Regions from separate parts of the Nitrosomonas sp. H1_AOB3 genome, predicted to be linked through region 1. Evidence: predicted binding sites of a transcription regulator. Region 1 holds the regulator's gene; the other holds the start of a gene.
The links. Region 1 encodes FliA, which starts transcription of late flagellar genes. Its sites were predicted from a motif close to CTAAAGTTNNCNNAAANNNTGCCGATANNA; they were not measured.
Positions count from the first base shown of each region.

Region 1 (7,549 bases):
TGATCGTACTGCTGGTGAGCCTCTATTCGCGCAATGCACTCGAATTTGCTGTCTTTCCTACTGTTCTGCTGATCACGACCCTGTTGCGGCTTTCGCTGAACGTAGCGTCGACCCGGGTAGTACTGATGCATGGCCATACCGGCCCGGATGCTGCCGGTAAAGTCATCGAGGCATTCGGTCATTTTCTGGTGGGCGGTAACTATACGGTGGGTCTGGTGGTATTCATCATTCTGGTGGTGATCAATTTCGTCGTCATCACCAAGGGTGCCGGACGTATCGCTGAAGTCAGCGCCCGTTTCACACTGGATGCCATCCCGGGAAAACAGATGGCGATCGATGCTGATCTCAATGCCGGCCTGATCCGGGAAGATGAAGCACGCAAGCGGCGTGAGCAGGTTGCGCAGGAAGCCGATTTCTACGGTTCGATGGATGGCGCCAGCAAGTTCGTGCGCGGCGATGCGATCGCAGGCATTCTGATCATGCTGATTACCATTATCGGCGGGCTGGCCGTGGGTGTGCTGCAACATGATCTGAGTTTTGGCGATGCCGCCAAAAACTACACGCTGTTGACCATTGGTGACGGACTGGTGGCCCAGATTCCTGCGCTGATCATTTCCACAGCAGCCGGTCTGGTGGTCAGCCGGGTCAGCACCGATGAAGATCTCAGCCAGCAATTCGTGAGTCAGTTACTCAGCAAGCCACAAGTGCTGTGGCTGACGGCGGGTATCCTCGGCTCACTGGGACTGGTTCCGGGCATGCCGCACTTCGTTTTTCTGCTGCTGGCCGGAATGATTGGCACACTTGCCTATTACGTCACCCATCGTCCCGCTTCGCCTGCTGAAAAATCGGAAGAACCCGAGGTTGTTTCCAGCGAAGGGCAGGATGCCAGTTGGGAGGATGTGGTTCAGGTCGATACACTCGGACTGGAAGTCGGCTATCGTCTGATTCCGTTGGTCGACAAACAGCGTCAGGGTGATTTGCTCAAACGCATCAACGGCATACGCAAGAAATTTGCTCAGGAAATCGGCTTTCTTCCACCGGTGGTCCATATCCGGGATAACCTGGAACTACGCCCCAATGGCTACCGCATCACCATGAAAGGCTCGGTCATCGGCCAGGGAGAATCCTATAACGGTATGCATCTGGCAATCAATCCCGGCCAGGTCACCATGGCATTGCCAGGCAACAATACCGAAGATCCGGCATTCGGACTGCCCGCAGTCTGGATCGAGACAGAACAGCGAGAACTGGCCCAAACCAGCGGCTATACCGTAGTCGATGCCAGCACGGTCGTCACCACTCACCTGAATCACCTGATACGCATGCATGCTTCTGAACTGCTCGGGCGGGAAGAATTGCAGAAGCTGCTCGATCATCTGGGTCAGCGTTCGCCCAAACTGGCGGAAGATCTGATTCCCAAGCTGCTGCCGCTGGCAACGGTGCAGAAGATCCTGCAGCACCTGCTGGAAGAGGGGGTGAATATCCGTGACATGCGCACCATCATCGACACCCTGACCGAACATGCAGGGCGCACCCAGGATATCAGCGAACTGCTCGCACTGGTCAGAGTCGCGCTGGGGCGTGCCATCGTGGAGCAGTGTTTCCCGTCCGGCGCAGAAATGCAGGTCATGAGCCTGCACCCCGAACTGGAAACCATTCTGCTGCAGGTAGTGCAATCCGACCCTGTGGCGGACGGTGGGATCGAGCCCGGCCTGGCCGATACGCTGACACGTGAAGCCGGCAATGCAGTCAAGCGCCTGGAACAGATCGGGCTACCGGTCGTGCTGGTGGTACCGGATGCGATTCGCCTGCTGCTGTCCCGCTTCCTGCGCCGATCATTGCCTCAGTTACGGGTTCTGGCCCATTCCGAAATACCGGATACCAGAAAAATCAAATTCATATCGATCATTGGGGGTAACAAAAAATGAAAGTAAGAAAATTTTTGGCTGCCACCTCCCATGAGGTGTTACGCAAGGTCAAGGACGAATTGGGCCCGGATGCGGTCATTCTGTCGAACAAGCAGGTACCGGGCGGGATCGAAATCATGGCGCTGGCGGGCAAGGATATTTCCAGCCTCACCAGCGACACACCACCCGAAGCAACTTCACCGGCTGTCAAAACGGCTGCTGCACCCCGGCAAAAGCCTGCTCCCGAAAAAAAGCAGGCACCGCCTGTTCAGAAGCAACCCGCAGTGGCAGATATTCAGAGCGCGAATATCCTCCAGGAAATCCATGCCATGCGGCAGTTGCTGGAAGAACAATTGATCACCATGGGATGGAGCAATTTTTCGCAACGCGATCCCGGCGGGATGAAGGTGCTGCGCACGTTGCTGAGTGCGGGTTTCAGTCCGTTACTGTCGCGCCATTTGCTGGAGAAACTGCCGGCTGATCGCGACTTTGAACAAAGCCTGAAAAAAACCATTGCCTTGCTCACACTCAATTTACGTACCACAGCCGGTGACGAAATCATCGAACAAGGCGGGATTTATGCACTGATCGGTCCAACCGGTGTCGGTAAAACCACGACGACGGCAAAACTGGCTGCACGTGCCGTCATCCGCCACGGTGCCGACAAGGTGGCACTGCTGACCACCGACAGTTACCGTATCGGGGGGCACGAGCAGTTGCGTATTTACGGCAAGCTGCTGGGCATATCGGTACGCAGCATCAAGGATATCGACGATCTGCAGTTGATGCTGCACGAATTGCGCGGCAAACACATGGTACTGATCGATACCGTCGGGATGAGCCAGCGGGATCAGATGCTCGCCGAACAGATCACCATGCTGAGCCAGTGCGGAACGGAAGTAAAACACCTGCTGCTGCTCAACGCGACCAGCAGCGGAGATACGCTGGATGAAGTCATTTCCGCCTACCAGCAACACGGTATTCATGGCTGCATCATTACCAAGGTGGATGAAGCAGCCAGTCTGGGCATTGCGCTGGATGCGGTGATCCGGCGCAAACTGGTGCTGCATTACGTGACCAACGGCCAGAAGGTTCCGGAAGATCTGCACGAAGCCAATTCCCGTTACCTGTTGCATCGTATTTTCAAACCCTCGGCGGAAAACTCACCTTTTTCGCTGCAGGATCCGGAATTTGCAATGCTCATGGCGGGCAATTACGCCGATCAGTCAGTCACCAGACAGCAAACACGCGTCGAGGCAAGCCATGATCAGTCATAAAAAAGATCAGGCAGCCGGCCTGCGCGAGCTGACTGCGCTGGAACCCAACGCCGGGGTGCGTGTGTTTGCCGTGGTCGGTGGACGAACGGGGGTAGGCAAAACCAGTTCGGTCATCAATCTGGCTGTCGCACTGGCAAAAACGGGTAAACGCGTGCTGATTCTGGATGAAAACCCGCGCCACAAGGATGTCAATGCCAATCTCGGCCTCAGCGCGCGTTACGATCTGCTGCACGTCATCAATCAGGACAAAACACTTGAACAGGTGATGACACAAGGGCCGGAAGATGTGCTGGTATTGACGGCGATGCGCGGAATCCATTCGCTGGCGAAACTTTCGTCTGCTGATCAGGAACGGCTTATTCAATGCTTCAGCGAACTGTCCCAGACGGTGGATGTCGTGCTGATCGATACCGCGATCGGGCGAACCAGCCGGGTCGTCCCGCTGAGCCTGGCTTCCCAGCAGGTACTGATCGTGCTCTCCGCTTCCGGCAAGGCCATCACAGATGCGTACGCCCTGATCAAGCTCATCAGTCAGGAATATGCCCGACGGGATTTTCTGGTGCTGGTCAACAAAGTGGAATCAGAAAGCATGGGGCGCGATATTTTCGAGAACATTGCCGGTGTTGCTCAAAAGCACCTGGCAGTCAAGCTGGAGTGGATGGGATGCATTCTATTCGATGAAAAACTGCAACGCTCGACCCGACTTTGCCAGCCGGTAGTGGAAATTTTCCCGACATCCGAATCGGCCGCAGGTTACCGGCAGCTGGCTGAAAAGCTGATGCGGTGTGCCGGGCCCTGGACAGATAACGACGGGGTGGAGAATTTCATGCGCAGACTGATTCGTACCAGTCATCTTGATACAGCGGATTTTACGGTGTGAATGTGAGAGAACCTATGTATACCGAAACAGGGATCGTCGACAAAGACCAGTTCATTACGGAATTTACGCCACTGGTCAAACGGATTGCCCATCACATGATGGCCAGACTGCCAGCCAGCGTTCAGGTCGATGATCTGATCCAGGCGGGGATGATCGGCCTGCTCGATGCCATCAACCGTTATGAAGGTTCTTATGGTCGCCAGTTTGAAAGCTACGCTGCCCAGCGTATTCGTGGCTCGATTCTGGATGAATTGAGAGAAGCAGACTGGCTGCCGCGCAGCCTGCGCAGAAAAATGCGCCAGATAGAAACTGCCATGCGGGCTCTGGAACAGCGCCTTGGCTACCCGCCCAGTGAACAGGAAATCGCCAATGAACTGAATCTGCCGCTGGTCGAATATCAGGAAATGCTGCAGGAGGCGGGTGGCGGACAACTGATCTATTACGAGGATTTTCAGGAAGACGAAGAAGATCATTTTCTCGATCGTCTACGCGGCGACCAAAGTAACGAGCCGCTGGATCGGCTGCTGGAGAAGAATCTGCGGGAACTGCTGGTGGCCGCAATCGAGAAACTGCCTGCCAAGGAAAAACTGGTCATGGGGATGTATTACGAGCAGGAAATGAATCTGCGCGAAATCGGTAAAGTACTGGGAGTCAGTGAATCACGTGTCTGCCAGTTGCATACTCAGGCCATTTCCCGTTTACGCACCCGTTTGCGGGACAAGTAATCATCGTTCTGATCAAAACCTTTTGAGCAAGCCAAGCAATGCAACGCCAGAGAATACGGCACCCGCATAGAAAGTGAACGATGCTCCGAGCTGATCCCACAGCAGGCCGGCTACTGCACTGGCAATCAGCATGGCAATACCACTCACCAGATTGAAGAATCCGAAAGCGGTACCCCGAAGATCAGCAGGGGCCGCATCGGCCACCATCGTCGCCAGCAGGCCTTGCGTCATGCCCATGTGAGCGCCCCACAACGCAACGCCAGCGAGTACCGTTATCCAGTGATCATCCAGTGCCAGAATCAGATCGGCGGCGATCAGTACCACCAGGCCCAGTGCCAGCAGCAGCTTGTGATTCATTCGATCGGACAGCTTGCCGAAAGGATAGGCCGATGCTGAGTACACGACATTCATCACCACCATCACCAATGGCACCAGCGCCACGGCAATTCCACTCTGCTGGGCCCGCAGTACCAGGAATGCTTCACTGAATCGGGCCAATGTAAAAACGGCTCCCACGCCGACCACCCACCAGTATGCGCTACTCAATCGCTTGAGGTTTTCCGGGCGAATCGGATTGATACGTTTTTCGCCGACATGGCGATCAGGTTCATGCACACCAAACAGCAGCAGTGCAACCGCGAGCAGCCCCGGAACAACGGCCACCCAGAATACCGCTCGAAAATCATCGGCCCATAACAGCATCAGACCAACGGCCAGCAGTGGCCCCAGGAAAGCGCCCACCGTATCCAGTGACTGCCGAAGACCAAACGCTGCGCCACGTATTTCAGGCGGTGCAATATCGGCCACCAGGGCATCACGCGGCGCACCACGCACGCCCTTGCCGATCCGATCCAGCAGACGTGCTGTCAGCACAACGCCGATACCCGGCGCAATGGCAAAAAGCGGTTTGGTCAACGCACCCAAAGCGTAGCCGAATACCGCCAGACCCTTACGTTTACCGAACCAGTCACTCAACACGCCTGAAAAAACCTTGACGATCAGTGCTGTCGATTCAGCCAGACCTTCGATCAGGCCAACGACAAAGGCGCTTGCACCCAAAGTGCCTACCATGAACAACGGCAACAGGCTGTGGATCATCTCTGAGGAAATATCCATCAGCATACTCACGCAGCCGAGCACCCAAATACCGGCCGGGATTTTTGTCCGTTGATTGTTTTCTGTTGTCATGTTGGATTAAAAAGAAAATCGGATCCGATTCAGAACCCGAGCTTTGATCCGGCGCCGAGCAATGTCGCAACACCCAGTAAGGCAAAGACCGCGGCAGCAATCGAGTGAACGAGTTTCATCGGAATTCTGGTCGCCAATTTTTCACCGGCAAAAACGACCGGGATATCGGCAATCAGCATGCCGAGCGTCGTACCCATCACGACCATGAATGGAGTTCCGTAGTGAGCCGCCATTGTAATCGTCGCAATCTGAGTCTTGTCACCTGTTTCAGCAAGAAAAAAAGTGATCAGCGTAGCACCGAAAATACCGAATTTCCCGGCGATCCAGGTTTCTTCCTGTTCGATCTTGTCCGGAATCATCGTCCAGATTGCCATGCCGATAAACGAAAGACCCAGAATCCAGCGCAGGATTTCGGGGCTGACAGCACCTGTGATCCAGGCACCGAGAAGACCAGCAAGACCATGATTGATGAGCGTTGCAACCAGAATACCCAGGATGATGGGAATCGGTTTTTTGAAGCGGGCAGCAAGAATGAAGGCGAGGAGCTGAGTTTTATCGCCGATCTCAGCAAGGGCAACGACTCCGGTCGAAACGAGGAAGGATTCCATCAATGTTCTCCGGCCGGTTTACAGACGATTGACCACGACGCCTCCCCGGCCAAATCGGAGGCATTGTGGTCAAAGGTCTTGCCAGGCTTAGAACCGCTTACGCCATGACCTGCCGGCCAAGTATGTTGACGTAAGCCTCCTCGAAACGAAGAGCGGCTACTCCCCAATGACCGGCAAATTGTAACAGGTAGCCTGCTTCGAATCATGTTGCCGTTGCTGTAATCTCTAAACTTGAACTGGAAAAGGTAGTGACTTCAGGAACATTTGTAGCTACTGGTACAGTGGCGACAACAGGCAGGTAGTGGTGTAGAACCTGCTTCTCTGTGATATTCGCTCAAAAGATCATTGAAGCACAGAATAGGCATTTGCTCAGGCTGTTGATCTTGAAAAACCTCGTGCAGTGATCATCCACTTATTCATCCCCTATCTTCTTCAGGCAACACCTTGCGACTGTGATCCATTGCATCATTGAATCCATCCGGTACCGGCTTGAATGGTTTGCCGGGTGAACGATGACTGCTCTGGAACTGGCGCAGGGACTGCACGTCGATTTCACCAATCACGCAGTAGTCAGTGATACCACCTTTGACCCGAAGCACATCACGTTTCCAACTATCCTTGTAGGGTGCACGGATACGGCTGTCGCCATATTGCCGGTCGTTGCACTGGATGATGTAGGCGTGGATGTCCAATGCGGCGGACTCCACCAACGCATTGAAGGTTTCGGTATCGGGGTTCCATTCCGGCACGAACAGCACATCTACCTTGCCACGCAGATCAGCGCGATAACGGATATTGGTCAGCTCGCTGCAAATCAGTATGGCGAAGCGCAAGTCGCCGTGCTGAATGATGGGAGGTGCTTTCCACGCCTTGTTCGGCTTCATTTCCAACCCGGCCAGGCGCTGTAGCTCCTGCTCTTCATGCAATGCGGGCCGCTGCTTGTCCTGCCGATAAATCATCAGCG
Region 1 covers NZ_CP054389.1:2,392,517-2,400,065, reverse strand. The annotation lists gene flhA (flagellar biosynthesis protein FlhA) at 1-1,928, shown strand, start outside; gene flhF (flagellar biosynthesis GTPase FlhF) at 1,925-3,184, shown strand; gene HRU73_RS11215 (AAA family ATPase) at 3,171-4,064, shown strand; gene HRU73_RS11210 (RNA polymerase sigma factor FliA) at 4,079-4,789, shown strand; gene HRU73_RS11205 (MFS transporter) at 4,802-5,977, opposite strand; gene HRU73_RS11200 (TMEM165/GDT1 family protein) at 6,007-6,585, opposite strand; yybP-ykoY riboswitch at 6,590-6,762, opposite strand; gene HRU73_RS11195 (RNA-directed DNA polymerase) at 7,002-7,549, opposite strand, start outside.

Region 2 (7,549 bases), 430 kb from region 1:
AAAATCCTCAATAGTCTGAAACAGACTCAAGCCCCCTGGCTCAAAAATGGCATCACCCGTTTCACTGACCGGCAGCTGCCGTGAACTGGAAACCTGTATCAGCCGCTGCTCCTGATCCCCCTTGTATTCCACGCCATTAGCCGTTTGTTCGAACGGTCTGGTGTTTCCCTTAAAACCGGAGAACAGATAATTCCCCTGCTCATCCCTGGTATTTGCCAGTCCCAATAATTCATCGAAATGACCACGCAGCTCAACAGCCATCATCTTCCGTTCACTGTCGGAAAATGCCGGGTTACCGGCAGCCACCGCCATGGTGCGTACACTCTGGATCAGATTGGAAACGCTGCCGAGCGTGCTGTCAACCTGCTGGAGACTGTCGGCCGCCCGGTAGCGATTGTCAGCATATTGCGTGTTCAATGAAAGCGACTGCGCCAGTTCATGGGCACGCGCCGCGCCGATCGGATCATCCGAAGGCGTCATGATGCGTTTTCCGGTAGAAAGGTGCTGCTGCAGTCTGAATAGCGAATCCTGCTGCTGCAGCATGGATCGGGTGCCCTGGTCGTACAATGTGCTGGTGCTTACGCGCATGATAAATTCCTTTTTCTGTCAAAAAAGATCAGATTCTGAGCAGTGAATCGAACAGTGAATTACCAATTTCGATCACTTTGCTGGATGCCTGGAACATTTGCTGGTAACGCAACAGATTGGCAGCCTCCTCCTCCAGATTGACACCGGACAATGACTGTAATGCCTGATCTGTCTGATTGAGCATACTTTCCTGCGCCTTGCTGGTCACTTCCAGCTCACGCGTTTTGTTACCTACCTGACTGACCAGCCTGGCATAAGCAGACTGATAGGATGCCGTTCCACCCTGCAGGGTATTTTCCGTCTGCAGCCCAGCCAGCTTCAATGCGTTGATGTTATTCGTCACACCACCATCATTATTATCTGCCGCGGCAATCTTAGCAGGATCACTGATTGCCACCCTGATGTTTCGGGCAGCTTGGGACGGGTCAGATGGATCCGTTCCCTCAAAAAAATTTGAACCCGCCACACTTTGCAGATCAAATCCTACTTGATGCTGGGTATTGAACGTATCGGCAATTCCCCATGCAAGCTGGTCAAAACTGTTTTGCACGGAATCCAGTGTCTCACTGCGGAACGCCAGCAACCCGCCCAGGCTGCCTCCCTGCAACTGGTGTTCTGGCAGTACGATTTCTCCACCCTGCTGATCCATCGCCACCACCAGACGCTGTGGATCACTCGATGAAGGCACCGCCTTGAGTGTCATGGCGCTTGAACCCACCACCAGTGACTGACCATTGCCGATGAATACATTGTAATGGCCATTATTCTGACGCACGACGTCGACATTGATGATCCGGCTAAGATCGCGCACCAGTGCATCGCGCTGATCAAGCAGATCATTGGCCGGTTGCCCGTTGGCGGAGCTTTCCACTGCCTGGATATTCATATTCAACCCGGCAATCTGTTGTGCGAGTGAATTGATTTCAGTCACGCTGCCGGTAATCTGGCTGTTCACCCCTTCACGCATTTCCGATAAACGCTGATCCATCTGCTGAAACCGGGCTGTCAGTGCTTCAGCATTGCTCAACATCGCCTGACGGGAAGAAATGGAAGCAGGATTGGAAGCTACGTCCTGCACCGCATTGAAAAAATTATGCAGCGCCGGCGTCAGCCCGGAAGTCGTATCGGCCAGCAGGTTGTCGATCTGTTTGATCTCGTTGTAATGGCTGTCAAGCTGGCTGCTCTGGCTCTGCGCCTGCAACGACTGACTGACCAGATGCTGGTTGTAAATACGCTGCACCGTAGTAATCTGCACTCCCCGGCCAATGAATCCATCACTGTTAGCCAACGGAGTACTGGCGCTCTGGATAGCCTGTTGGCGGTTATAGCCTGGTGTTGTTGCATTGCTGATATTGTGGCTGGTCGTCAGCAACGCAACTTGAGCCGCCCGCAATCCGGAAACACCTACATTCATAATACCGTTTGCCATTTTTATCCTCGATTTTCGTGAATCATTTCTATCTGTTTACGGCAGAATTCCGACGGAATTGAGATAATTGTCATCACTATCCAGGCCATTTCCTCTTAATCCATCGTCATTACAGCACCGCGGAATACCGCATACCGACACGGCTTGCAGGAAATGTTTTTCCTCCCTCGCTCCAGTTCCGCTATATGCTCAACGCATCACTGTTGATGATCTTCAAGAGTTTCTCCGCGTAGGATGGATCAGTTGCATAACCAGCCTGCTGCAATCCCCAGGCAAACGCGGTAGCACTACGGCTTTTCAGCACGGCTGCGTAACGGGGATTGTTCTGCAGTAATTTTGCATAATCACGAAAAGCATCTTCATACGAATCGTAAGTCCTGAATTTTTCCCTGAGCTTTTGTGGTTTACCGTCCACGTATTCGGTGGTTACTGTTTCTACCACTCCCCCGCGCCAATTTCCGCTTGCCTTGATACCAAACAGGTTGAAACTTGGCTGATTATCCGCGCGGCGAATCTGATGTCTGCCCCAGCCGGTTTCCAGTGCGGCCTGCGCAATCATGAAATGCTCAGGAATCCCGGTCTCACGCGCCACCTTGCGTGCATGCGGCAACACATCCCGGACAAATTCTCTGGGATGAGCGGCGACTGACTCAGCAGAACCGATCCCTCCTGAGCTGGAAGCAATTCCCACTCTGCCTGCCGGCATTGTCGGTGAAACAGTAGAAAAGCTGGGTTTGACGGAAGACCGGTTCAGATTCGACCAGAGCTGAGAAGGCAAATCCTTTGTTTGCCCCGACGCCAGTGAAACCAGCGGCTCCCCGCTCTTTCCGGTAATGGTCGTCAATAATGATTCCGCCTGATCGATAGCATTGCCCGGCGATTGTTCCTCACCCATCGTTTTCGACAGTTGCTGCACCAGCACATCAGCCAGACCGATACCCTTCTCGGAAAGATTCTGTACCAGTTGCTGGTCGAGCATCTGCGTATAGAAACGCGACTGATCACTATCAAACAATCCGCCTTTGGGAGTTGCCTCGCGCATGCTCTTGACCATCATGTTGAGAAACAGCGCCTCAAACTGTTTCGCTGTTTGTTTCAACGCTTCCTGCGGGTCGTGCCTGGCTCGGGTACGTAATTGATCGACTGCCTGTGCATCGATGGCCAGTTGACCGGAAAGATCGGGTGAATTGATCATATAACTGTCACCATCAGAGGATTATCAAAGACACCTCTAAAAATCCGGTTATGCAGGATGAAGCGCAAGGCGCACGGAGCGCAACAACGAGACATATCAAATAGATAGGCGAGGCAGCGAGCACCACGCAACGCCGCGATTCGCCTGAAAAACCAATTCTTAGAAGTGTCCATCAGATGATTTCCAGTTCCGCCCGTAAAGATCCGGACGCCTTGAGTGCCTGCAGAATTGCCAGCAGATCCTGCGGTGTGGCGCCAATGGCATTGAGCGCTTTCACCACATCAGCCAGACTGGCCGATCCCGGCAACAGCATCAGATTGCCTTCTTCCGAACGCACCTCTATCTGCGACTGCGGCACCACAACCGTTTCTCCACGTTGTGCAAACGGCCCCGGCTGGCTGACGATCGGCTGGGTATTGATGATCACTGAAAGATTGCCGTGTGCCACTGCGCTGGATTCAAGGGTCACCATCTGATTCATGACAACCGAACCCGTGCGGGCATTAATGATGACCTTGGCTATACCCTGCGCCGGGATGACATCAAGATCTTCGATCTGTGAAATAAACGTAACGCGCTGATTGTTGTTCAAGGGTGCCCGCAGCTGAATGACACGCCCATCCAGCGCCGTAGCGGTACCATACGAAAAGCGGCTGTTGATCGTATCGACGATACGCCGGGCGGTCGTGAAGTCAGTGTCGCGCAACTCCAGGTTGATGTACTCCCCCTGGCCCAGCACGGTCGGTACGGCACGTTCCACAATAGCACCGGCACTGATCCGCCCTGCTCCCAGATGATTGATCTGGACACTGCTGCCCGCTGAACTGGCGCCTGCTCCGCCAATCACCAGGCTGCCCTGAGCCACGGCATACACCTGATTATCGATCCCTTTCAGGGGCGTCATCAGCAAGGTTCCGCCACGCAGACTCTTGGCATTTCCCATGGATGAAACAGTCACGTCGATCTGCTGTCCTGGTTTGGCAAAAGCCGGCAGCGTTGCCGTCACCATCACCGATGCCACGTTACGCAACTGCAGGTTGGTACCAGGCGGCAAGTTCACACCCAGTTGCCCCAGCATGCTGAGAATACTCTGTACGGTAAACGGCGTTTGCTGGGTCTGGTCACCCGTGCCATCCAGGCCCACCACCAGACCGTAACCGATCAACTGATTGGCACGTACCCCCTGGATATTGGCCAGATCCTTGATACGTTCAGCAGAAACCGGATGAGAAACGATCAGGCAGACCGATAACCCGAAACTCAGGATCCATTTGGATAATGTCATGATGATATGTTCCCGTTATGCTCAAAAGGGCGAAATCGACAAAAAGAAGCGTGACAGCCAGCCCATGGTTTGCACTTCATCCAGATAACCGTTGCCCCGGTATTCGATACGCGCATCGGCCACCTGTATCGACGACACAGTGTTATTGATGATGTTGATCGGGTTGATCACCCCGGAAAGCCGGATGAACTCATGCCCCTGATTGATGCCGATCTGCTTTTCTCCACTGACCAGCAGATTGCCGTTAGGCAGAATGTCCAACACCGTAACGGCGATCGTGCCGGTGAAGTTGTTATTACTGGAGCTCTCCCCCTTGCCATCAAACTTGTTGCTTGAGGTGGCTTCCAGATCGAGATCCTGAAAAATCGACTTGAACGGCAGGCCAAGAAATGACGGCACCGAAAGCCCGATCTCACCTGCACGCTGGGCGTTGCTGCCGGTTTTCTTACTTGCATTGGTCTTTTCGTTGAGCGCAACGATGATGGTATCGCCGATACTGCGGGCGCGCCGATCCTCGAACAAAGGGATATAACGTCCTCTTCCCTGGTAGTCGAACACTGCCTGATAAATCCCTCCGCTGGTCTGGCTCGGAGGAATGACCGGCAGATCGGGCGGCCGCACCGACATTGGCTGCTGTACTTTCGGCGTGGGTGTTATCGCACAACCTGAAACCACACAGACCATGACGATAAGCACGGGTAACACCAGATGACCACGATTTCTCATAAACGATTCCATGACACCTGAACACTGTCCATCCACAAACTCAGGCGCTGCACGATCCGGTGAGAATACCGAAAAGCCTGAGTCTCCCATTGATATATCCGATCGATAAAATCTGACATCAGATGGATCAAAGCTGAGTCAACCGGGCCAGCATCTGATCAGAAGTCGAGATCGATCTGGAGTTGATTTCATACGCACGCTGCGTCTGAATCATCTCGACCAGTTCTTCCACCACATTCACGTTGGAAGTTTCCACGAAGCCCTGATTCAGCAGCCCGATGCCATTGGTACCCGGAATACCGGGATTGGGCACGCCACTGCTCATGGTTTCAAGATAGAGATTCTCGCCGAAGCGCTGCAACCCGGCAGGATTGATGAAGGTGGTCAGTTGAATGTTACCCACTGGCACTGGTGAAGCCGAACCCGGCGTCAGGACGGATACTGTGCCATCCCGCCCGATCGTGATATTCAGTGTGTTCGGCGGAATGGTAATGGACGGTTGCAGCGGAAAGCCGCTCGCAGTCACCATTTGACCATCCTGATCGGACTGGAACGCACCATCACGGGTATAAGCCAGTGTGCCATCAGGCAGCAATATCTGGAAAAATCCCTCTCCCTGAATCGCCACATCACGCGTATTGCCGGTCTGCTGCAAATTCCCCTGCAAGAAGATATTCTCGGTTGCCACCGGCCGCACCCCGGTTCCCAACTGCAGGCCGGAAGGCAGGCGAGTCCGTTCGGATGACTGGGCACCCGGCTGGCGTATGGTCTGATACAGCAGATCCTCGAATACCGGGCGCATCCGTTTGAAGCCATTGGTACTGATATTGGCCAGGTTATTGGCGATCACATCCATTTTGGTCTGCTGGGCATCCAGACCCGTTTTCGATATCCACAATGAGCGAACCATATCGTTATCCTTTCAGCGTAATTAAAAATTTACCAGCAATGTCACGACATCCCGGCATCTACCCGTATCAGCCCCTCAGTGTCATGATTTCACCTGCCTGCTGGGCATTCTGCTGGGCATTTTCGAGCATCTTCATTTGCATATCGAACTGCCGCGCAAGGGTGATCATCTTCACCATTTCGCTGATTACATTGACATTGCTGCTTTCAAGCGCGCCATCGATCAGGGCCACTTTTTCACTGACAGGCGCCTGACCTCCCTCTTTCAGCCGGAACAGGCCATCCTCTCCCCGAACAAGCTGCTCTGCCGGCGGATCGACCAGCTTGATCCGTCCGACGATCGAGACAGCGGTCATTCTCGAATCTGACGGCAGCACTGAAACACTGCCATCCTTGCCAATCGCGATGCGACTGTCGGGCGGAATGGTAATGGGACCGGATTCTCCCTTGATGTTGAAACCCTGTTGCGTCTGGAGAATGCCATTGGCGTCCATTTTGAGATTGCCGTGCCGGGTATAGGCTTCTTCCCCATTTTCAAGCTGTACCGCAATCCAGCCGGAACCCTGCACCGCCACATCCAGAGGACGGTTGGTCTGCTGGATCGCACCCGGCGTGAAATCCGCACCCGTCGTAGAATCCAGCACGAATGCCCGGGTGGGCAGTGATTCCCCATAAACGGGCACTGCCCGAAAAGCATCGGTCTGGGCCCGAAAACCCGTAGTCGAAGCATTGGCCAGATTATGAGAAACCGTTGCCTGCTGCGTCATGGTGTGCAGTGCACCGGTCATCGCGGTGTAAATCAGTCTGTCCATTTTTGAATCGTCACCTAATCAGGGTTAAACAGAAAGCCATCAGATATTCATGATGGTCTGCATTACTGCATCCTGTGTCTCGATGGTCTTGGCATTGGCCTGGTACACGCGCTGCGTCATGATCAGGCTGACCAGTTCAGTCGTCAGGTCAACATTGGATTCTTCCACTGCGGAAGATTGCAGTGAACCCAGCACACCTGTTTCTGGCGCCCCCACCAGCGGCAATCCGGATTCAGCTGTCTCTGCCCACTGATTGCTTCCCATCGGCTTGAGACCGTTCGGATTGGAAAAACCTGCCAGCGCAAGCTGCCCGACTGTGCGCGTGACATTATTGGTATAACTGGCTCTGACCTCACCATTATCAGAAATGCTGTACCCGGCCAGGCGACCCGAAGCGAACCCATCCTGACTCATCATATTCACCCCGAACTTGCTGCCAAACTGGGTGGAACGAGTCAGATCCAGTGAAAACTGGAGCGGTTGGATGGACGTGTCATCAAAATTCACATTGACCGTAAATGGAGTTATTGACGAATCCATTATTCCACTGGAATCAAAATTCAGCGTAGATGCACTCAATGTCACCGCACCCCCACCTGCACTTG
Region 2 covers NZ_CP054389.1:1,965,124-1,972,672, forward strand. The annotation lists gene flgL (flagellar hook-associated protein FlgL) at 1-588, opposite strand, end outside; gene flgK (flagellar hook-associated protein FlgK) at 617-2,017, opposite strand; gene flgJ (flagellar assembly peptidoglycan hydrolase FlgJ) at 2,199-3,212, opposite strand; gene HRU73_RS09120 (flagellar basal body P-ring protein FlgI) at 3,385-4,497, opposite strand; gene HRU73_RS09125 (flagellar basal body L-ring protein FlgH) at 4,519-5,313, opposite strand; gene flgG (flagellar basal-body rod protein FlgG) at 5,351-6,133, opposite strand; gene flgF (flagellar basal-body rod protein FlgF) at 6,201-6,944, opposite strand; gene flgE (flagellar hook protein FlgE) at 6,984-7,549, opposite strand, start outside.
Region 2: a site for FliA is predicted at 2,051-2,080, ahead of flgK (flagellar hook-associated protein FlgK). Genes of this name have one in related genera too.